DNA from 3 places in the Lonsdalea populi genome. Region 3 is predicted to be linked to each of the others. Evidence: predicted binding sites of a transcription regulator. Region 3 holds the regulator's gene; each other region holds the start of a gene.
What was found. The regulator LexA, encoded in region 3, represses DNA repair genes until DNA is damaged. The targets are predictions, from matches to a motif close to TNCTGTATGTACATACAGNA.
Positions count from the first base shown of each region.

Region 1 (7,924 bases), 1.1 Mb from region 3:
CATGGCGACGAATGCTTCGGCGCGGGCTTCGCGCACCGTCTCAGCCTTGGCGGAAACATCCACCATCGCCGCTTCCCCGGCGGCATTAATATGCGTCAATGGAGTCATGGTTTTGGTTATTTTTTCAGATGTGGATGGACATTGCAGGGCTTCTGGCGCGCGTCCAACTGCTCTTGCAGGACGCGCTCCCAGGCGGTGCGGCAGGCACGGGTCGATCCGGGCATCGCAAAGATCACGGTGCCGTTGGCCAACCCCGCCAGCGCACGCGACTGCACCGTCGCGGTGCCGATATCTTCATACGACACCATGCGGAACAGCTCGCCGAACCCGACCATTTCACGGTCGAACAGAACGCCAATGGCCTCCGGCACGTTATCGCCGTCGGTAAACCCGGTGCCGCCGTTAATCAGCACCACCTGCACGTTCTCGCTGGCGATCCAGTCGGAGATCCGGGCGCGGATCTGGTACAGGTTTTCCAGCACGATGGCGCTGGCGACGATCTGATGTCCCGCTTCCCGCGCGGCTTCGCGCAAGTAGTCGCCGGAGGTGTCGTCGGCTTCGGTGCGACGCGAGGACACGGTCATCACCGCGATACGCAACGGGATAAATGTTTCACTGGGCTTACTCATACTTTCTCCTTACTGCTTCGTTTAACTCGGCCTCACCCGCCGATAAAGGACAAATTGGGCGTGATGCCGCTGTCGCCTTCGTGCAGCAAATGCGTCTCTTTTTTCAGCTTCAGGCCGCCCGCGATGCGCTCTTGCAGCGCCGCTAACTGGCCGTCGTCCGCCAACAAATCCCGCAGCGGGATCCCTTGCTCCCCGAACAGGCACAAATGCAGGTTGCCTACCGCCGACACACGCAGCCGGTTACAGCTCTGACAGAAGTTTTTTTCGTAAGGCATGATCAGTCCCACTTCCCCCTGATAGTCAGGGTGAGCGAACGTTTGGGCGGGCCCGTCGCTGCGCTGACGCGCCTGCGCCCGCCAGCCTTGCTGCAAGAGACGTTCGCGGATTGTCTGGCCGGAGACGTGATGACGGCGAAACAGTTCGCGCCCTTCGCCAGTTTCCATCAACTCGATGAAACGCAGCTGTATCGGGCGCGGTTTGATCCAGTGAAGAAAAGCGTTGAGGCTGCCGTCATTGACGTCCCGCATCAGCACCGTGTTGATTTTAACTTTAGGGAAGCCTGCGGAAAACGCCGCGTCGATGCCCGCCATCACTTCGCGAAATTTGTCCTGTCCGGTAATCGCGTGGAATTGCCGAGCGTCGAGGCTGTCTACGCTGACGTTGATGTGGGTCAGACCGGCTGCGCGCCAACGCCCCGCCTCACGTGCGAGCCGGTAGCCGTTGGTGGTCACGGCCAGCGTTCGAATGGACGGGTTTTCCCGCACCGCCGCAATGATGTCGACAAAATCACGGCGCAGCGAAGGTTCGCCACCCGTCAGCCGCACCTTTTCCGTCCCCATGGCGGCGAACGCCCGGCTGACGCGGCGGATTTCATCCAGCGACAGAAAGCGACGCGGCATCGCGCCCCGGGGACGGTAGCCATCGGGCAGGCAGTAGGTACAACGAAAATTGCAGACGTCCGTAATCGACAGGCGCAGGTAGTAGAACTTGCGCGCGAACGCGTCGGTCAGTTGATTCACCATAAACACCTTTCCAAATACGGGAGATGCGGGCATTTCTACCGCGCACCCTGGTGGCCCGACAGGCCACGGCCTGAGCACCTTATTACGCGACCGGGCATAACGTAGGCATTCAGGCTAGGAGTTTTGATTTCGCTTGCGCTTTGTATGGCAGCGTCGGCGAAACCGTGATTTCAGCGTAGAGTCTATCGCCACTATTCACGAATAGTCACTGAAAATTCGGTGTATATATTTGTATATAACGGATTTTTCTCTTGGTGCGACAGCCTGGCCCATCTGGTAAAACTTACCCGCGACATCCGCCGAATTCTCTGCCCCCAGGGTACGGCGACTCACGCAAAACGCCGCTCTGCCCTTTTTTCCGCACGATTTTCCTCATGCGGGGTGCGAGACCGGCGGCCAGTGTGGTATATATCCGCCACGTTTTTTTTTATTTACTTAATTGGGTGAGGCATCTATGCGCAATCTCACATTGACCGATCTCCGGCGCGTGGTGGCTTTGGGAGGTGGACACGGTCTGGGACGCGTGATGTCTTCACTCTCTTTCCTCGGCTCACGCCTGACCGGCATCGTCACCACCACGGATAACGGCGGCTCAACCGGCCGTATTCGCCGCTCCGAAGGCGGTATCGCCTGGGGCGATACCCGCAACTGCCTCAATCAGCTCATCACCACACCGAGCACGGCCGCCGCCATGTTTGAATACCGCTTCGGCGGCAGCGGCGAATTGGCCGGACACAATCTGGGCAATCTGATGCTCAAGGCGCTGGACAATCTCAGCGTCCGCCCGCTGAAGGCGATCAAGCTTATCCGCAACCTGCTGCAAATCGACGCCGAACTCATTCCGATGTCCGAGCAATCCGCCGACTTGCTGGCGACGGACGCGCAGGGGTTGCCGGTCTACGGCGAGGTCGCCGTCGATCAGTTGGCGACGTTGCCGCAGGATCTGCGCCTGTTTCCCGCCGTCGCCGCCACGCGCGAAGCGCTGGATGCCATCGCCAATGCCGATCTGCTGCTCATCGGCCCCGGCAGTTTTCTGACCAGCCTGATGCCCCTGCTGCTGCTGGAGGATCTGACTGTTGCGCTCCACCACAGCAACGCGCCGATGGTGTATATCGCCAATCTGGATCAGGAACAGAGCCCGGCGGCCTCGCAGCTCACGACGGCGCATCAGATTGCTATGATTGAAGCCAAGGTCGGCCGCCGGATTATCGACGCGGTGATCCTGCGTCCCCGGATGAGCACCGAGGCGCTTTCAGATCGCCTGGTGATACAGCAACCGCTGGCGGCGGCTGATGTTCCGCATCACCACGATCGCCAGTTGCTGCGCGAGGCCATCGCTCAAACGCAGCGACAGCTGGCCTTGAATCTGCATCGCCAAACGGCCTGACGGCCGGTTCAGCTAAACAACACACGCCTTCATTCAAGGTCGCCGTCAGCTCGAAGGCGACCGCTACATCGCCCAGCGCTTTGACCTCAATGACCCACCGGCAAATCGTCGCCGTTTCTGTAGAAAAACCGCCGCTCGCACCGGCTGCCGGCGATAGACAACACATCCATTCCTGACGTCAACGTATTCGTGACCGAAACCTTGTTGAGCTTGGGGGCGTGACGTGGCCGTCACGAGACGGCAATAAACTGCGCCCGCAGCGCCTGAACCTCGTCTCTCAGTCTGGCGGCGTCCTCGAACTCCAGATTCTGCGCGTGTTTCAGCATTTGCGCCTCCAGCTCGGCGAGCTTCTTCTCCAGCGCCTTCGGGGTCAGCAGCGCATAGCGGCCATCCGGCTCGGCGGCCTGACGGCCTCGGCCCTTGCCTTTGTTGTTCGGCGACTGGCCGATCTGCAAGATATCGCCGATTTCCTTGTTGAGTTTCTGCGGCACAATACCGTGCAGCTCGTTGTACTCCTGCTGTTTTTCTCTGCGACGCTGCGTTTCCGAGATCGCCCGCTCCATCGACGGCGTGATCTTGTCGCCGTAAAGAATGGCTTTACCGTTCAGGTTACGCGCCGCACGTCCGATGGTCTGGATCAGCGACCGTTCGGAGCGCAGGAAGCCTTCTTTGTCCGCATCCAGGATCGCCACCAGCGAGACCTCCGGCATATCCAACCCTTCTCGCAGCAGGTTGATTCCAACCAGCACGTCGAACTCGCCGAGCCGCAGATCGCGGATGATCTCCACCCGCTCTACCGTATCGATATCCGAGTGCAGGTAGCGAACGCGCTCACCGTGCTCCTCCAGATACTCCGTCAGGTCTTCCGCCATCCGCTTGGTCAGCGTGGTGACCAGTACGCGCTCGTTGATGGCGACGCGCTGACGGATTTCCGATAACAGATCGTCGACCTGCGTGGAGACCGGCCGCACTTCAATGATCGGGTCCAGCAGACCGGTAGGACGCACAACCTGATCGATGACTTCGCCGCCGGACTTCTCCAGTTCGTACTTACCTGGCGTCGCCGACACATAGATGCTCTGCGGCGCGAGCGCTTCAAACTCTTCAAACTTCATCGGCCGGTTGTCCAGCGCCGACGGCAGACGAAAGCCGTACTCCACCAGCGTTTCCTTGCGCGCCCGGTCACCGCGATACATCCCGCCCAGCTGCGGGATAGTGACGTGGGATTCGTCAATGACCAGCAGACCATCCGCCGGCAGATAGTCAAATAACGTCGGCGGCGGCTCGCCCGGACCGCGACCGGACAGGTAACGGGAGTAGTTCTCGATACCGGAGCAGTAACCCAGCTCGTTCATCATTTCCAGGTCAAAGGTGGTGCGCTGCATAATACGCTGTTCTTCCAGAAGTTTGTTATTGGCGAGCAGATTCTTGCGGCGGTCGGCCAGCTCGACCTTGATCTCTTCCATCGCCTGCAGGATACGCTCGCGCGGCGTCACGTAGTGCGTCTTGGGATAGATAGTGTAACGCGGCACGTTGCTGATGATCTGCCCGGTCAACGAATCAAACAGCGACAGCCGTTCTACTTCGTCGTCGAATAGCTCTACCCGCAGAGCCACCTCGTCCGATTCCGCCGGGTAGATGTCGATGACATCGCCACGCACCCGAAAGGTCCCGCGCTGGAAGGCCTGATCGTTGCGGGCGTACTGCAATTCAGCCAGCCGACGCAAGATATCCCGCTGACCGATCAGCATGCCCTGCGTCAGGTGCAGCATCATCTTCAGGTACAAATCGGGGTCGCCCAGGCCGTAGATCGCCGAAACGGACGCCACGACCACCACGTCGCGCCGCTCCAGCAGCGCTTTGGTGGCGGACAAGCGCATCTGTTCGATATGCTCGTTCACGGAGGCGTCCTTCTCGATGAAGGTATCCGAACTGGGCACGTAGGCTTCCGGCTGATAGTAGTCATAGTAGGAAACGAAATATTCCACCGCATTCTCGGGGAAGAACGCCTTCATCTCGCCGTACAGCTGTGCCGCCAGGGTTTTGTTGGGCGCCAGCACCATCGTCGGCCGGTTGAGGTCGGCGATGACGTTAGCCACCGTGAAGGTCTTGCCTGACCCGGTCACGCCCAGCAGCGTCTGGTGTGCCAGCCCGTCTTCCAACCCCTCCTTTAGCTTCCGGATCGCTTCCGGTTGGTCGCCTGCTGGTTTATAGGCGGAATGCAGTTTGAATGCTTTACTCATGAGCTGGGCTACCTGATTAGGGAAGATGAAAGAAACGACGCTCGGTCAGCATGTCGACTTCCTCAGTATGGGAAGCGATCGGGTTGAATGCCAGCCACATGATACTGGATGTAACCACAGCCTCAAGTTTTGCGTGCCGCGATAGCATATTGCGATGCCCTTAGCCAGCGTGAAAATGCATCTTATCCCCAGCTGTCACCCCAGTGACATTAAAATGTCTTGGACGTTGACCGTAATTTACACAACTCGCCAGCGGTGCGGAGAATGCCGCTTGATTTTAATTAAATTGTTGATTTTTATAATCTTGAACAAAAAGCCGAGAATACCGTCAACCTTCGCAAAACCCGCGCCAGCTCTCGTCTGGATGCGTTTTTCTAATTCTCATACACACGGTTATCCACAGAAATGGTGGATAACTCCCACAAGAGCCCAGTGGTCCTGAGTTGGAGATAAAGGCCCAGACTCGCTGTAGGGGAACGCAATCTTTTTTTTTTTCGTTTATTTTTTGGCGTAATGATGATCGTGCGAGGTGAAAGAAGGTGCCTGAGTGTTGATTGACGTCAAAAAATATAGCGAAAAACACCGTGGAAAAGTTTTTTCAAGATGCTTTAACCTATCAATTTTTAGCGCTTTAAGCCTTTTCGTGGCGATTATGCGCAGAGCGCGGCGAGGTTCAGATAGTGCCCCAGTTCCTGCTGCGGTTCGGGATGCGTTAAACGCGGGATTTCACCCAGCATTGGTGCAGGAATGCGCTGCTGAAGCGACCGCAAATATGCCTGGTGGCGATTGCCGGGCAGAGCGACGTCATTGGCTATCCATCCCGCCAGCGTTAGCCCGGCCTGCTGCACGGCCTGCGCAGTGAGCATGGCGTGATTGATGCAGCCCAGCTTGACGCCAACGACCATAATGACCGGCAGTTGCTCTTGCACGACCCAGTCCGCGTAAGTCTGACGATGGGAAAGCGGCGTGAACCATCCGCCAGCGCCTTCGACTAACACCCACTCAGAGCGGGCCGTCAGCGCGAGCAAACCGGCGCTGAGCGCGTCAAATTCGATCGGTCGCCCTTCTTCCGCGCTGATGATATGAGGCGATGTCGGCTCGGCGAAAGCCAGCGGGTTGACCTCCTCATAAGTCAGCGCCAGCCGACTGTTGGCTTGCAGCCACAGCGCATCCCGATTACGCAGCCCGTCCGGCGTCATCTCGCAGCCGGAGGCCACTGGTTTGTAACCCGCGGTGAGATACCCGGCGCGACCGGCCGCCTGTAACAGCGCGGCGCTGGCGACCGTTTTGCCCACGTCGGTGTCCGTGCCGGTCACGAACCAGCGCTTAGTCATGTTCAATCACTCCCAGAATTCGTTGATAGGTTAGAGGGTAGCCCTGCGGCGCATGCGGATAGTCCTCCGCCAGCGCCCGCAGCCGTTCCCGGGTGATCGCGCGGGAAGGTCGCCCCTCGTGCAACCAGGTCGCGCCCACGCCCTTTAGCGAGCGCATGAGGCTCAGCACATCGGGGAAATAGCAGGTCAGCGGCGCGCTGACCAACCGATAGCGATAGGGCCGACAGGCCGCCTCGATCTCCGGCGCCGTCAAGAAACGATTGACCCGACGCGAGCCATCCAGACGCCGCCATGCGTTTTCCAGCTCCGCCAGCGTGCCTTGAGCCAGTGTACAGAAGGCGACGGCGCCGCCGGGACGCGTCACGCGGTATAGCTCGCCCAGTCCGCGAGACAGATCGTCGCACCACTGGATCGCCAGATTGCTGAAGCTCAGATCCACACTGGCCGTCGGCAGCGGCAGATGTTCGATGTCGCCCAACACATAGTGGGTCGCCGACGCCCGCTGCCGCGCTGCCGCCAGCATCTGCGACGACAGATCCAGCGCGGTCACGCGTTTGCCCTGGGCCTGCCAGCGGCGGCTGAAATAACCCGTCCCACAGCCTGCGTCCAGCAATTCCCTCCCGGCATGATCACCCAGCAGCGACATCAGACGCTCCCCGCTATCACGCTGCAGCTCGGCAAAACGATCGTAGTGCGTGGCGGCGCGGCCAAACGCTCGCGCAATCGCCCGCTTATGGGGGGACTCAGCCGGCGTCATGCAACACCTCCAGCAGCCGGTCGATATCCTGCGGCGTATGACTCGCCGTCAAGGTGATACGCAGGCGAGAGGTGCCCGGCGGGACCGTCGGCGGCCGCATCGCGCCGACCCACAGCCCTTGCTCGCGCAGCGTCTGAGACAGCGCCAGCGTTTTATGATTGTCGCCGACGATCAGCGGTTGGATCGCGCTCCGGGACGTTTGCAACTGATAGGCCAGCCCGGCGGCGCCGCGACGAAAGCGGACGATGTTGTCCGTCAAACATTGCCGCAGGTCATCGCCTTGACGCACCACGTCCAGCGCCGCGCCCAACGCGCAGGCCTGAGCGGGCGGCATCGAGGTGCTATAGATAAGGTGGCGGGCGAACTGCGTCAGATACTCCGCGATTTCGTGTCCACACAGCACCGCCGCGCCGCTGGCGCCGAACGCTTTACCGAAGGTGACGATCAGCAGCTCAGGCTGCATACCTTGATTCCAGCAGCTGCCGCGCCCCTGTTCGCCCAGCACGCCGATGCCATGCGCATCGTCGACCATTAGCCAGGCGCGGTGACGCC
Region 1 is NZ_CP065534.1:2,225,737-2,233,660, forward strand. It holds gene moaC (cyclic pyranopterin monophosphate synthase MoaC) at 1-108, opposite strand, end outside; gene moaB (molybdenum cofactor biosynthesis protein B) at 117-629, opposite strand; gene moaA (GTP 3',8-cyclase MoaA) at 662-1,651, opposite strand; molybdenum cofactor riboswitch at 1,639-1,784, opposite strand; gene I6N93_RS09800 (gluconeogenesis factor YvcK family protein) at 2,106-3,038, shown strand; gene uvrB (excinuclease ABC subunit UvrB) at 3,269-5,281, opposite strand; gene bioD (dethiobiotin synthase) at 5,932-6,615, opposite strand; gene bioC (malonyl-ACP O-methyltransferase BioC) at 6,608-7,372, opposite strand; gene bioF (8-amino-7-oxononanoate synthase) at 7,359-7,924, opposite strand, start outside.
Region 1: a site for LexA is predicted at 5,384-5,403, ahead of uvrB (excinuclease ABC subunit UvrB). Genes of this name have one in related genera too.

Region 2 (7,924 bases), 730 kb from region 3:
AATAGTATCAATATTCATGCATTTTTTGTGAATAAAAATACAGTATTGCCAGGTGAAAGAACATCACAAACTGCGGCGCGGACCGCACTTGTGCTTTTTCTGGCATCGTGGGGGGAGCGGCTTATTCCGCATCAGTCCCCGGCTCTCGTCTCACCGATCACGATATAACAAAGGTATACGGATCTCATGTTGAATACGTTGATAGTTGGTGCAAGTGGTTATACCGGCGCGGAGCTGGCACTGTACCTGAACCGTCATCCTCAGATGAACATAACCGCTTTGGCGGTTTCAGCGCAAAGTGTAGATGCGGGAAAATTACTCTCCGATCTGCATCCCCAGCTTAAAGGCGTTATCGACCTGCCTGTCCAGCCGCTCACCGACGTTGCCGACGCGGCCAAAGGCGTCGACGTGGTGTTTTTAGCCACCGACCATAAGGTGAGCCACGATCTGGCGCCGCAATTTTTGGCGGCGGGCTGCACGGTGTTTGACCTGTCCGGGGCCTTTCGCGTGCAGGACGCCGATTTTTACAGTCGCTATTACGGCTTCGACCATCAGCATGCCGACTGGCTGGCGCAGGCCGTGTACGGTCTGGCCGAGTGGCAGGCTGAAGAGATCAAACAGGCGCAGCTGATCGCCGTGCCGGGTTGCTATCCCACGGCCTCTCAGCTGGCGCTGAAGCCGCTAGTGGAAAGCCGTCTGCTGAATACCGACCAGTGGCCCGTCATCGACGCCACCAGCGGCGTTAGCGGTGCCGGACGCAAGGCCACCATGACCAACAGCTTCTGCGAGGTCAGCCTGCAGCCCTACGGCCTCTTCACCCATCGACATCAGCCCGAAATTGCCGCGCATCTGGGAATTCCGGTGATTTTTACCCCGCATCTGGGCAATTTCCCGCGCGGTATTCTGGCAACGATTACCTGCCGTCTGCGTCCCGGCGTGACCGCACAGGACGTGGCTGAAGCCTACTACAACGCCTACCACGATAAGCCGCTGGTCCGGCTCTACGCGCAAGGCGTTCCGGCGCTGAAATCCGTGGTCGGCCTGCCGTTTTGCGATATCGGTTTCTCGGTGCAGGATGAACATCTGATTGTGGTGTCCACCGAAGACAACCTGCTGAAAGGCGCGGCGGCGCAGGCAGTCCAGTGCATGAATATTCGTTTTGGTTTCCCTGAAACCCAGTCCTTACTCTGATTATTTCTGAGGCGCAAAGACCCATGAATCCGTTAATTATCAAGCTCGGTGGCGTACTGTTGGATAGTGAAGAGGCGCTGGAACGTTTGTTCGGTGCGCTGGTTGAGTATCGTCAGCAGCATCAGCGCCCTCTGGTCATCGTGCACGGCGGCGGTTGTCTGGTCGACGACCTGATGAAAAAGCTGTCGCTGCCCGTCGTGAAAAAGCAGGGTTTGCGCGTCACGCCAGCCGATCAGATCGATATCATCACCGGCGCGCTGGCGGGCTCCGCCAATAAAACGCTGTTGTCATGGGCGGTTAAGCACGACATTCAGGCCGTCGGGCTGTGTCTGGCTGACGGCGGCAGTACGGTGGTGACGCGGCTGGATGAAGCGCTGGGTCATGTCGGCAAGGCGGAAGCGGGTACTCCCGCGCTGCTGACGATGCTGCTGGGGGCCGGTTATCTGCCGGTCATCAGCTCCATCGGCATGACCGCGGAAGGTGAACTGATGAACGTCAACGCTGACCAGGCGGCGACGGCGCTGGCTCAGACGCTGGGCGCGGATCTGATTTTGCTCTCTGACGTCAGCGGCATTCTGGACGGCAAAGGTCAGCGCATCGAAGAGATGACGGCGGAGAAAGCCGAGGCGTTGATCGCCCAAGGCATCATCACCGACGGCATGGTGGTTAAGGTCAACGCCGCGCTGGACGCTGCGCGCGCGCTGGGCCGTCCCGTGGATATCGCCAGCTGGCGTCACGCCGAGCAACTGCCGGCGTTATTTAACGGCGTCTCCATCGGCACACGTATTTCGGCGTAGCATCGAGTTTATCAATACCTGATTCGCCCGCACCGGGCGAGCCAGCGTAAAACAGCGTTTCTGGCGGGCGATGGAGTGCCATCCGCTCGCCATCATTTGAATACCGGGAGTTAAAGTTATGGCTTTGTGGGGCGGACGGTTTAGTCAGGCAGCAGATCAACGTTTCAAACAGTTCAACGATTCACTGCGGTTTGATTACCGTTTGGCGGAACAGGACATCACGGGCTCCATCGGGTGGTCTAAAGCGCTGGTGACGGTCAATGTACTGAACGAACAGGAACAGCAGCAGTTGGAACAGGCGCTGACGGTTCTGTTAAAGGAAGTTCAGGCCGATCCAGAGGCTATTTTGCAAAGCGATGCCGAAGATATTCACAGTTGGGTGGAGCAGCGCCTGATTGAAAAGGTGGGCGATCTGGGCAAAAAACTGCACACCGGCCGTAGCCGTAACGATCAGGTCGCCACCGACCTGAAACTGTGGTGTAAAGCGCAAATCGGTGAACTGAGGGAAACCCTTCGGCATCTGCGCGAGGCGCTGGTGGCGACGGCGGAGGCGAATCAGGATGCGGTGATGCCCGGCTATACCCATCTCCAGCGCGCTCAGCCGGTGACGTTCGCTCACTGGTGTCTGGCCTACCACGAAATGTTGGCGCGTGACGAAAGCCGGCTGGCCGATACGCTGGCTCGTCTGGACGTCAGTCCGCTGGGCTGCGGCGCGCTGGCGGGGACGGCCTATCCCATTGACCGTGAACAGTTGGCCGGCTGGCTGGGCTTCGCCTCTGCGACTCGCAACAGCCTGGATTCGGTGTCCGACCGTGACCATGTGCTGGAGCTGTTGTCCAACGCGTCTATCGGCATGGTGCATCTGTCGCGTTTCGCTGAAGACCTGATTTTCTTCAACAGCGGGGAAGCCGCCTTCGTCGAGCTGTCTGACCGTGTGACGTCCGGTTCTTCCCTAATGCCGCAGAAGAAAAACCCGGACGCGCTGGAGCTGATCCGCGGTAAATGCGGACGCGTGCAGGGCGCGCTGGCGGGCATGATGGTCACGCTGAAAGGGCTGCCGCTGGCTTACAACAAAGACATGCAGGAAGACAAAGAAGGTCTGTTCGATGCGCTGGATACCTGGCATGACAGCCTGATAATGGCCGCGCTGGTGCTGGAAGGCATTCAGATTAAGCGTCCTCGCTGTCAGGAAGCGGCGGAGCAGGGCTATGCCAACGCCACCGAACTGGCGGACTATCTGGTGGCAAAAGGCGTGCCGTTCCGCGAAGCGCACCATATCGTGGGCGAAGCGGTGGTGGAAGCCATCCGTCAGGGAAAAGCGCTGGAAGTCCTGTCATTGGGTGAACTGAAAAAGTTCAGCGACGTCATTGAAGACGATGTATATCCGGTGCTGTCGCTACAGTCCTGTCTGGACAAGCGTGCGGCGCAAGGCGGCGTATCTCCGCAGCAGGTTGCTGCGGCTATCGCGGCAGCGAAGCAAAGCTTATCGTGATAAGTGAAGGAGGCGGGATTTTTCCGCCTCCGTTTCATTCCACTCCTGAATCCGCATCGCATTTCCTCTCTTTTTCCTGCCAAATTCCAGTAATGACCTGAATCCTTTCTGGACATCCATACAGCATGCTTTTACCTTGACGGGCAGCGGCAACAGAACCCGGAGGCGGTGTGGCAATCACCCTTTTTTACGGCATTGGCGGAGGCGTCGTCGGTCTGATGATCGGCTGGCTGGTGGCGAGCTTGTTACAACAGCAGCGTCATGCGCGCTATGAAACCGAACGGCAGTTGCAGGAGCAGTCTCTGCAGCAGGCGCATCAGGCCCTGAGCGAGAGCCGGGAGGCGCGCCAGCAGGATCAAACGCGACTGAGCGATCAAGAACGCGAGCTTCGGCTTTTGCATGGACAGCTGGCGGCAGGTCAGGAAAAACTGCTGCAAATGACGGCGCTGCGGGCAGAATGCGAGCAGCTCAATCAGGAACTGCGCGCGCTGCGAGAGGCTAACGGCGCTCAGGAAGCGGAACTGCGCGAGGTGACGATCCGGCTGGAAGAGACGCGGTTGGCGGCGGAAGAGAAGCAGCGTTTGTTGATCAACAGCGAGCAGCGCCTGTCGGCGCAGTTCGAAAATCTGGCCAACCGTATTTTCGAACAAAGCGGCCGGAAGGTCGACCAGCAGAACCAGTTAAGTTTGGACCGGCTGCTGACGCCGCTTCGGGAACAGCTCGACGGTTTTCGCCGTCAGGTACAGGACAGCTTTGGCGAGGAAGCCCGCGAGCGTCACACGCTGGCGCACGAGATCCGCAACCTCCAGCAGCTTAACGCCCGCATGGCGCAGGAAGCCGTCAATTTGACTCAGGCGCTGAAAGGCGACAACAAAACGCAGGGAAACTGGGGCGAAGTGGTCCTGAGTCGGGTGCTGGAAAGCTCCGGACTTCGGGAAGGGCACGAATATCAGACGCAGGTCAGCATACAGACCGGAAGCAACGGCAGGATGCAGCCGGATGTCATCGTCCGTTTACCGCATGGGAAAGACGTGGTGATCGACGCCAAAATGGCGCTGGTGGCGTATGAACGCTATTTCAATAGCGAAGACGACCTTGATAGGCGCGCCGCGCTCAATGAACATCTGGCTTCTATTCGCAGCCACATACGATTGCTCGGCAGCAAAGATTACCAGCAACTTCCGGGGTTGCGTTCCCTCGACTACGTGCTGATGTTTATTCCGGTGGAGCCTGCATTCCTGCTAGCTATCGACCGACAGCCGGAATTGATCACCGAGGCGCTCAAAAACAACATTATGCTGGTCAGCCCGACCACGCTGCTGGTGGCCCTTCGCACCATCAATAACCTGTGGCGCTATGAGCAGCAGAGCCGCAATGCGCAGCAAATCGCAGAGCGGGCGTCCCGCCTGTACGACAAACTGCGGTTGTTCGTCGACGATATGACCACGTTGGGACAGAATCTCGACCGGGCTCAGAGCAGCTATCATCAGGCGATGAAAAAAGTCGCGTCCGGCCGCGGAAACCTGATTGGCCAGGCGGAAGGATTTCGTGCGCTAGGCGTGGAAGTGAAGCGGCCGATTAGAACCTCGCTGATGTCGGATAGTGATGCGATGGGCGTGGCGTGTCATACCGTCGACGACGCGCCGAATGAAACTTTTCATGACGAAAAATCCGGTTAGCGCGCCTACTGCGGCGGTGTAAACTTCTCACGGGCACTAGGGGGATACGCCCGCGCATCAGCCCGCTGCGGCAAAGAAGGGCAGTGGCTTTTAAGCGGGGTCTGTTACACTCTTCGTAAGTGGGGAGACCCAGATTTTGACAATAGCAGGCGGATAACATGGCAGACGATTCGGAGAAAACAACGCACTTTGGCTATCGCACCGTGGCGAAAGACGACAAAGAGACCATGGTGGCTGACGTTTTTCATTCTGTGGCGGCAAAGTACGACTTGATGAATGACCTGATGTCTTTCGGCATCCATCGTATCTGGAAACGCTTCACCATCGAATGCAGCGGTGTACATCGCGGTCAACGCGTACTGGATTTGGCCGGCGGCACCGGCGACCTGACGGCGAAATTCTCGCGTCTGGTCGGCGAGGACGGTGAAGTGGTGCTGGCGGATATTAACGCCTCTATGCTGCAGGTGGGCCGCGAGAAGTTACGCAACAAAGGCGTCATCGGCAACGTCAGTTACGTACAGGCGAACGCGGAAGCCTTACCGTTCCCTGATAACACGTTTGATTGCATCACCATCTCTTTCGGCCTTCGCAACGTGACCGAAAAAGAGCAGGCGCTGCGCTCCATGTTTCGTGTACTAAAGCCGGGTGGTCGTCTGCTGGTGCTGGAGTTCTCCAAACCGACGACGAAAGCGTTGAGCAAAGTCTACGACCTCTACTCCTTCCACGTGCTGCCACGCATCGGCGAAATGGTGGCGCGCGACGCAGGCAGTTATCGCTATCTGGCGGAGTCCATTCGCATGCATCCGGATCAAGACACGCTGAAGTCCATGATGGCCGACGCGGGTTTCGACAACGTCAATTATTACAATCTGACCGGCGGGGTGGTTGCCCTGCATCGCGGGTTTAAATTCTGAGTCTGAATATGCCAATGCGGATAATGCCTGTGCTGACGGCTACACTGGAGACGGCGCTCAATCAGTTACTGTTTCGTGATCGGAGCATGAAGGCGGCCCGTCAGCGCCTGCACGGAAAAACGCTGCGTATCGATATCGCTGAGCTGCGGGTGCCGCTAGTGCTGATTTTCAGCGAACAGCGGCTGGACGTCGTCAGCCAGTGGGCGTCGACGCCAGACTGTCAACTGGTAACCCAACTGTCCGCGATAATTCAATTGCGCGATCGCCAGCAGATGACCGCGCTCATGCGCAGCGGCGAGCTGACATTGGAAGGCGATATTCAGGTTGCACAGCAGTTCATCGCGCTGCTCGATTTGGCAGAAATCGATCCGGCGGAGTGGCTGGCGCCTTACGTGGGAGATATCGCCGCGGAAGGGCTGAGTCAGACTGCGCATAAAATGGTCGTCGACGTCGGCGGTCTCCTCTGCCGCCAACGGCATTATCTGTCGGAAACGCTGACCGAAGAGTGGCGACTGCTTCCGGGAAAACTGGAGGCGATGTGGTTTGGGGATGAAGTCGAGGCGTTGGACCGCTCGGTAGACGCATTGTCTGAAAGACTGTCAAAACGGGAGGAAACGCGATGACGCCGGGGGAATTAATTCGCCTTTATCGCATTGTCTGGGTACTGCTGAGTTATGGACTTGACGAACTGATCCCATGCGTGCCGCTAACACTCCCCGTCCGTTTCGTGCGCCGTCTGTTGTTCTGGTTGCCTAATCGTCATCAGGCTCAGCCGTTGGGCGAACGTCTGCGTCTGGCTCTGCAAGATCTGGGGCCTGTCTGGATCAAATTCGGTCAGATGATGTCTACCCGGCGCGACCTGTTTTCACCTGCCATCGCCGATCAACTGGCAAAGCTGCAGGATCAGGTCGAGCCTTTCGACGGAGAACTGGCGCGCCGGCAAATCGAAAAGTCGATGGGCGGCAAGCTGGAAAACTGGTTCGAAGACTTCGACGCCAAACCGCTGGCTTCGGCCTCTATTGCTCAGGTTCATACGGCGAAGCTGAAATCGACGGGCAAAGATATCGTCATCAAGGTTATTCGCCCGGACATACTTCCCGTCATTCAGGCGGACATCAAGCTGATGAAACGGTTGGCCAGTTGGCTACCGTTACTGATGCCGGACGGCCGCCGCCTGCGGCCCCGTGAAGTGGTGCGTGAATATGAAAAAACGCTGCTGGACGAGTTGAACTTGCTTCGGGAAGCCGCCAACGGCATCCAGCTACGACGCAACTTCGAAAACAGCGGTCTGCTGTATGTGCCGGAAGTCTACTCGGACTATTGCACTGAACGGGTGCTGGTAATGGAGAGGATTTACGGAATTCCGGTATCGGATATAGACGCATTGAAAACGCATGGCGTGAACCTGCCGCTGCTCGCGGAACGCGGGGTTCAGGTCTTTTTCACCCAGGTTTTCCGCGACAGTTTCTTCCATGCCGACATGCATCCCGGCAACATTTTCATCAGCTACGAACACCCTGAAGATCCCCTGTATATCGGCATTGATTGCGGTATCGTCGGTTCCTTAAACAAGGAAGATAAACGCTATCTGGCGGAAAATTTTATCGCCTTCTTCAACCGCGACTATCGCCGCGTGGCCGAGCTGCATGTCGACTCCGGCTGGGTGCCCGCAGACACTAATGTCGAAGAGTTCGAATTCGCGATTCGTACCGTCTGCGAGCCCATATTCGAAAAGCCGTTAGCAGAAATTTCTTTCGGTCATGTATTATTGAACCTCTTCAACACGGCGCGCCGCTTCAATATGGAAGTCCAACCGCAGCTGGTCTTGCTGCAAAAAACGCTGCTGTACGT
Region 2 is NZ_CP065534.1:148,944-156,867, forward strand. It holds gene argC (N-acetyl-gamma-glutamyl-phosphate reductase) at 187-1,191, shown strand; gene argB (acetylglutamate kinase) at 1,215-1,988, shown strand; gene argH (argininosuccinate lyase) at 2,107-3,480, shown strand; gene rmuC (DNA recombination protein RmuC) at 3,651-5,159, shown strand; gene ubiE (bifunctional demethylmenaquinone methyltransferase/2-methoxy-6-polyprenyl-1,4-benzoquinol methylase UbiE) at 5,318-6,073, shown strand; gene ubiJ (ubiquinone biosynthesis protein UbiJ) at 6,088-6,696, shown strand; gene ubiB (ubiquinone biosynthesis regulatory protein kinase UbiB) at 6,693-7,924, shown strand, end outside.
Region 2: a site for LexA is predicted at 3,587-3,606, ahead of rmuC (DNA recombination protein RmuC). Genes of this name have one in related genera too.

Region 3 (7,924 bases):
ACGCTATGGGCGTTATGGCTGGCGGGGCGCGGGGCGCCGGCGAGCTGGACACTCTGGGTGTTCGTGCTGGGCGTATTCCTGATGAGAGCCGCGGGCTGCGTGATTAATGACTATGCCGATCGCCATTTTGACGGTCATGTGAAGCGCACGGCATCGCGGCCCTTACCTAGCGGCCTGGTGAGTGAACAGTCGGCTAAAGCGCTGTTTGTGATCCTGGCGCTGGTGGCGTTTGCGTTGGTGCTGACGTTGAACACCATGACTATCTGGATGTCGGTCGCCGGGCTGGCTCTGGCCTGGGTTTATCCCTTTATGAAGCGGTTTAGTCATCTGCCTCAGGTCGTGTTAGGCGCGGCTTTTGGCTGGTCGATCCCCATGGCCTATGCCGCCGTCAGCGAGTCGCTGCCGGGCAGTTGCTGGCTGATGTTTTTCGCTTATCTCTGCTGGACCGTGGCTTACGACACCGAGTACGCGATGGTCGATCGCGATGACGATCTCAATATCGGCGTAAAGTCGACGGCTATCCTGTTTGGTCGTTACGATACCGTTATCGTCGGCGTGCTGCAGCTGTTGATGCTGGGGACGATGGTGATTTTAGGACGTATATCCGACCTAGGCGCCATGTTCTATTGGTCGCTGCTGGTAGCGGCGGGGCTGTTTGTTTATCAGCAGACGCTGATTGCGGGACGGGATCGGGATAATTGCTTCAAGGCTTTTCGCAATAACAACTACGTAGGGATGGCGTTGTTCATCGGGTTAGTGCTGAGTCTCTAGAAAAAAAGGCCTGTGGCAGGCTTGCCGCAGGCACATGTCGTGTTACTCCACTTCTTTATTATTCTGCTGCATCATTGGCAACGGCGGGGCTTTCAATCGTCAATCTGACTTCCGGCGTAATCACGTCGCTCAAAATCGCATAAATCGACTGTACCTTCTCCAGCACCGCATCGCCGCTATCGCTGATGTAGCCTTCGCTACGCAGCGTATTGACCAGCGTAGAGAAGACGGCCTTATCAAAGAACTCCGGCGCGTTGATGCCATGCAGGAGGGACAGGCGCTGCGCCATCGCGCGGCTCTCTTTCTCCAGCGTGCCGCGATTGATCGTCGGGTTGCCCTTAAGCAGCAGGAAAGTGATGGCGTACCGCTGCAGCGTTTCGATAACGCCGGCGGCCAGCAGTTGCAACGGGCGGCTACGTTCGCTATTCGGCGTCAGGTTTTCGCCCTCTATCACGATCAACCGCTGATTCGCCAGCTCGGAGGTCAACGCCAGCAGCACACCGGCCAGTTGCGCCGTTTCGTAATGTAGGAACAATTCCGCTTTCAGCAACGGATAGATCAACGTCACCTGGTGCAATAGCTCGGCCTGCTTAATGTGCCGATGGTGCACGATGATGCTGGCGACCAGAGACGGCAGGATCAACAGATGTTGGATATTGTTGCGGTAATAGGTCATCAGCACGGCCTGATCGCTCGGGAGGCTGATGATGGTGCCCTGTTTATCGTTTTCAACCGTGAACTTGTCCATCTTCAATGCATGATCGACCAGTTCGGCAGGCGTTTTGTCCGGCGTCGTCGTGTTTTCGGTATAGGGCACGTTGCGCATCAGCTGCAGATAGCATTCGAGCTGTTCTTCCAACTGTGTCCGAGTCATCGCACGTTGCGGCGACACCAGAAGTGCGGTTGAGCACAGGTTCATGGCATTGGCCGCCGCAGCGTTGTTGATGCGAACCATGATGTCGGAGGCGATGTCCTGCACGGTCGGCGTCAGCCAGGCGGGGCGCAGCGCTTCAATTGGATCGATGTCGTCGCGCCACCGCGGGACCTTGTTGTTGAGATAGGTCATCAACGGCAGCGGTTCGCCAAAATTGACGTAACCCTGGCCTAAATTACGTAGCTTGCGGAGCCCGCGAATCATCTGGAGAAAACCTTCTTTTTCCTTGGTGGCGCCGCGCAGTTCTTTGGAGTAAGTGCCGACTTCCATAACATGCTCATACCCGATGTAAATCGGCACCAGCGTGATAGGCCGCGTGCCGCCGCGCAGCATGGCCTGAAGCGTCATCGCCAGCGTACCGGTTTTCGGATCGAGCAGGCGGCCGGTGCGCGAGCGCCCGCCTTCCACGAAGTACTCCACCGAATAGCCGCGAGTAAACAGTTCGCCGAGATACTCGCGGAACAGGGTGGAATAGAGCTTGCTGCCTTTGAAGGTTCGGCGGATGAAAAACGCGCCCAGGCGGCGGAAGATAGGACCCGCCGGCCAGAAGTTGAGGTTGATGCCCGCAGCAATGTGCGGCGGCACCAGCCCCTGGTGGTACAGCACGTAAGAAAGCAGCAGATAGTCCATGTGGCTGCGGTGGCAGGGAACATAAACGATTTCATGTCCGTCCTGAGCCAACTGCCGTATTCGCTCGGCGTTGTGGACATTAATCCCCTGGTATAGCCGGTTCCAGGTCCAGCCTAGCACGCGGTCAGTGAGACGCACCGCTTCATAAGAGAAGTTAGCAGCGATCTCTTCCAGCATCGTAATGGCGTTCTGCTGGGCTTTTTCTCGAGAGATTTTCTTCGATCGTGCTTCATCATCCACCGCTTTGGCGATGGCTTTCGATGACAGCAGTTTTTTGAACAGCTCCTGCCTGACCGGTAGACGCGGACCGACGGTGGCCAGACGCAGACGAGCGAAGTGCATCCGCGCCACACGCGCCAGCTTATGGGCGATGGTGGTGTCCGTGCCGTGCTCCGTCGCCATGTAGCGCAGCGAGACCGGCGTTGAGAAGCGCACGAAACTGTCGCGTCCCAGCCACAGAACTGCGAAAAACTTTTCGATGCCGTTCAGCAGACGTAGCTGAGGCGCTTCCTGCTGATGGCCTTCTCGACCCGGCGAACGGCCAAACATGACTGAAACCGGCACCATCTGGACATCCAGCGACGGATTGTCTCGATGCAGATCCAGATAGTCGTGGAAAAGCTTGATGGATTTCTCTTTGGGCACGTAGTAGCGAAATACGCGCGGGCCACTATTGACGAACACATAGCTTGGCAGTGCTTGACCGTCGACAATCAAGGGTTCAAGCGGATCCTGCAGCCCCAGCGCAAGGCACTTTTCACGCAGCGTCAGTAAGTCCGCTTTGGAGTTGTAGGGCAGAACGTAGAAAATAGGACGTGTAGGATCGATGTCCAGCTCAGCGATCGGATCCAGAGGAATGATTTTGCTCTTTACCAAAAGTTTCAGAGGGAAATTCAATAACTTATAGTAGATTTTACGCCAACCTGACATAACAACTGAGAACCTCTTATTAGCAATGCGCCGCAAGGATAACAGAAACCTTATCGGATATCTGTGGTCATGAGACAATGGGGTGACGCGAAAATTGCGTTTGAAACTAAATAAAAAAGGAGTAAGCAAGGATCATGAATAAGGCGACCGGGATTACCCGCCTTGTCAAGGCAACAGGCTATTCGTTGCAAGGACTTAAACAGGCATGGAGGCATGAAGCGGCCTTTCGTCAGGAAACCATTCTTACTCTGGCAGGCATTATTATTGCCTGCTGGCTGCCAGTTTCAATATTAGAACGGTTATTGTTGATTGGCGCGGTCGTGCTGATTGTGATCGTCGAGTTGCTGAATAGCGCTATCGAAGCCGTGGTTGACAGAATTGGTAAGGAATATCATGAGCTTGCAGGGAGAGCGAAAGATTTGGGGTCGGCGGCGGTGCTGGTTGCTTGCCTATTGGCGGCCGTAGTCTGGGGTGCCTTGCTGTGGGGGCATTTCGCGTGATAGCTCTCGTGAATGACGCCAAAAAACAAGGTACAACGCGATTTCTCAGTTCCCTTGGGCAGTTTCCCTGTATATACTCACAGCGAAACTGTATAAACAACCAGGGGGCGGAATGAAAGCTTTAACGACCAGACAACAGCAGGTTTATGATCTTATTCGCGATCATATCTCACAAACCGGTATGCCACCCACCCGAGCAGAAATCGCTAAACAACTGGGATTCCGCTCTCCCAATGCCGCTGAAGAACACTTGAAAGCTCTTTCTCGTAAAGGTGTGATTGAGATTGTCACCGGCGCGTCCCGCGGTATCCGTCTGTTAATGGAAGAAGAGTCGCTCGGCCTGCCTCTGATTGGTCGCGTGGCTGCAGGGGAACCGCTGCTGGCGGAACAGCATATCGAATGTCATTATCAGGTCGATCCGGCCATGTTTAAGCCAAACGCCGATTTTCTGCTGCGTGTGAGTGGTATGTCGATGAAAGATATCGGTATTCTGGATGGCGATCTACTGGCTGTGCATAAAACGCAGGATGTTCACAACGGTCAGGTGGTTGTGGCGCGCATTGAAGATGAAGTTACGGTAAAACGATTGAAGCAGCAGGGTAATAAAGTGCAGCTGTTGGCTGAAAACAAAGAGTTTGCACCTATCGTCGTCGATTTGAGCAAGGAAAACTTTTCCATTGAAGGGTTGGCCGTCGGCGTCATTCGCAACAGCGATTGGAGTTGATCGACCTGGTTTGCTGAACGCCCCGTTTATACCTCTTCCGTTGCGTTTGGTCTTTCTCGCCGAACGTAACGGTTGAAATGAAAACCGAACCAAAGGTTCCCCGCAAGCCTGAACCTCAATCCCTTCTCAAATTTACTATCTTCCTCAGATTCCATTCTCAGTACCACCGTTCGGCGCGATGACGCCGTACCTGCACTTTTTGCTGCTCAGCGCTTTTTGAGGACGATACTGTGGTCGTGGTTGCAGCTGTCGCGGTGATCACAGGCTTCAATTTTCCTGCATTCAACGCACAGGCCGTGCGCTTCAACTACACTGTGGCGCAGGGAGAATCCCGTCTGGAGCGCAATTTGTTGCAGTATTTCTTCAACGCCTTCAGTAGGGCTCTCCGTGACTTGGCGGCAGCGGTCGCAAATAAATAGTGCCGAGGTATGGCTGTGTTCTTCGAAATGGTGGCACAGCACGTAGCTGTTGGTGGATTCCACGCGGTGAATGAATCCTTGTTCAAGCAGGAAATCCAACGCACGGTAAACGGTGGGGGGCTTAGCCTGAGGTTCAGCGACGCGCAGTAGATCCAACAGGTCATATGCGCTGATAGCGCCTGGCTGTTGGACCATCAGCCGTAGCACTTCCTGACGCTGCGGCGTAAGTCGAACGTTGCGCTGCTGACACAGTCGCTCAGCATGGGCAAGAAGTTTGGCCGGATCGGTTGAATCCATCGCTATAACTCTGAAGAAAGTGGTGAGGATGATAATTTATCTTACCATGACTCCGTAGAAACGCCGAGTCAGGAGGGGAGCGCGTTACGCCACCAAATCGATCAACAGCGCCCGCATCGGCGTTTTTGCCTGCAGGGTAATGGCCGTCTCCTGCTGAATAAAGGCGCCGTCGCCGCAATGTAACGTTTTGCCCTCATCGGCTTTGCTACGGATGCCAAGTTCACCGTGGATGGACTGAATGTAGGCGCGATTACCCTTCAAGGGATGCGTCAACGATTCTCCGGAGGACAGATCCAGATGGTAAACCCAGACCTGTTGTCTTAGATGCAGGCTGCCGTTTTCGTCGTCCGGAGAAGCCAGCAATTGAGCGCGCTCGCCGTTCAGCGTCATACGTTGCAGCGCGCGATTTTCGCGTGTCGGGCAGGCATCCAGCCATAGCTGAATACGGGTCAGCGGCGTGTCTTTGGCAATATTCTGCTCGCTGTAGCTGAGGTTGGGCTGAGTCGCCAACAACATGACGTCGCCAGCTTTGGCTTGCGTGTGGTTGCCATTGCTGTCTCGATATTCGGCTTCGCCTTGCAGAAGAAGGTTAAGGATATCGACACGCGGATAGGTCCGCGCCTGGAAGGCGGTCTTGGGGGCCAGGACTTCCTGATTCAACACGCGCAGCGAACCGAATCCCAGCAGGTCAGGGTCAAAATAATGACCGAAAGAGAACGTGTATCGCGCCTGCAGCCACCCGTAGTCAGCCTTGCCGCATTGTTCTGCTGCTCTGCTAATGATCATGGTGTCCGGTCCTCGTAAGTATTCGACCCTGCGAGGGTAATAGGCTGGACGGTAGATTGTAAGCTAGTTAATCTGGTGGGGACGTTCAAAAATCCTGAATGAGAATATCTATGTCGAAAGATCGAGCGTTAACATTGGAAGCGTTAAGGGTGATGGATGCTATCGAGCGTCGGGGGAGCTTTGCGGCGGCGGCGGATGAGCTGGGCAGAGTGCCTTCGGCGCTGAGCTATACCATGCAAAAGTTAGAGGATGAACTGGACGTGGTATTGTTCGACCGCTCGGGTCATCGCACTAAATTTACTAATGTGGGAAGAATGCTGCTGGAGCGTGGGCGAGTCCTGCTGGAAGCGGCCGATAAGCTGACGACGGATGCCGAAGCGCTCGCCCGCGGCTGGGAAACCCATGTCACCATTGTCGTGGAAGCATTGGTGCCGACGGAACGCCTTTTTCCGCTGCTGGATAAGTTGGCGCAAAAGGCCAACACGCAGGTTTCTATTCTGACCGAGGTGCTGGCAGGCGCCTGGGAGCGACTGGAACAAGACCGCGCCGACATCGTTATCTCTCCGGATGTTCACTTCCGTGCGACGTCGGAGGTCAATACGCGCAAGCTCTATTCGGTGAAATGTGTCTATGTCGCCAGCCCGGATCATCCCATTCATAACGAGCCTGAACCGTTGTCCGAAGTCACCCGAGTCAAATATCGGGGGGTCGCCATTGCGGATACTGCGCGCGATCGCCCCGTGCTGACCGTGCAGCTGTTGGATAAACAGCCTCGCCTGACGGTGAGTACGATGGACGATAAACGCCGGGCTTTGCTCGCAGGATTAGGCGTTGCGACAATCCCCTACGAGTTGGTGGCTCAGGATATCGCCGAAGGACGGCTGCGCGTGGTTAGCCCAGAAAGCACTTTTGAGAGCCAGATCATCATGGCCTGGCGCCGTGACAATATGGGCGAAGCCAAGTCCTGGCTGCTACGGGAAATCCCCAAAGTATTGCGTGAGTCTTAATCACTTTCCGACCCGGCGAAACGGTAGTGCGGGAGTGCCACCCCATTCTGCCGTCCCGCTGATGCTGACCGTGATGTTGGCGACGGGAGTTAGCGGCTGAACCGTCTCTCTCGGTCGTGCGGTTTTATTAGCGCCAGCTCTGGGCCGACGGAAATAATGCCGTAAGGGTTAATCGTGGCATGGCTACGGTAGTAGTGGTGGCGAATGTGATCCATATTGACCGTCTCCGCGATACCCGGTAGTTGATAAATATCCCGCGTAAAACCGTACAAATTTTCATAATCCGTCAAACGCCAGCGATCGCATTTGAAATGAGTGTGGTAAACCGGGTCGAAGCGGACAAGCGTGGTCCACAGCCGCAGATCGGCTTCCGTCAGACGTGAGCCGGTCAGATAACGCCGTTGACTCAGACGTTGCTCCAGCCGATCCAGCGCTTCGAACAGCTGCGTGACCGCATCGTCATAGGCGTTTTGCTGCGTGGCGAAGCCCGCCTTGTAGACGCCATTGTTAACCTGAGGGTAAATCCACTCGTTCAGCGCCTCGATCTCTGTGCGCAGCGCCAGCGGATAGTAATCGCCAGGCATCGCACCCACGCCGTCAAATGTGCTGTTCAGCATGCGGATAATATCCGCCGACTCGTTGCTGACGATGGTCTGTTGCTGCGTATCCCACAACACCGGTACGGTCACACGCCCGCTGTAGTCTGGCTTGGCGTGCAGGTAAAGCTGATAAAGGTAGCGGTGTTGATAGAGTTTGTCGCCGGTGGTTGCCGGGAAATCGGTCGCAAACGTCCAGCCGTTTTCCAACATAAGAGGATGTACCACCGAGACGCCGATGTGCGTTTCCAATCCCTTCAGCTTGCGTAGCAACAGCGCCCGGTGCGCCCACGGACAGGCGAGCGAAACATACAGATGATAGCGTCCAGG
Region 3 is NZ_CP065534.1:3,282,217-3,290,140, reverse strand. It holds gene ubiA (4-hydroxybenzoate octaprenyltransferase) at 1-771, shown strand, start outside; gene plsB (glycerol-3-phosphate 1-O-acyltransferase PlsB) at 830-3,265, opposite strand; gene I6N93_RS14530 (diacylglycerol kinase) at 3,397-3,765, shown strand; gene lexA (transcriptional repressor LexA) at 3,878-4,489, shown strand; gene zur (zinc uptake transcriptional repressor Zur) at 4,696-5,205, opposite strand; gene I6N93_RS14515 (pirin family protein) at 5,290-5,991, opposite strand; gene I6N93_RS14510 (LysR family transcriptional regulator) at 6,102-6,998, shown strand; gene I6N93_RS14505 (glutathione S-transferase family protein) at 7,088-7,924, opposite strand, start outside.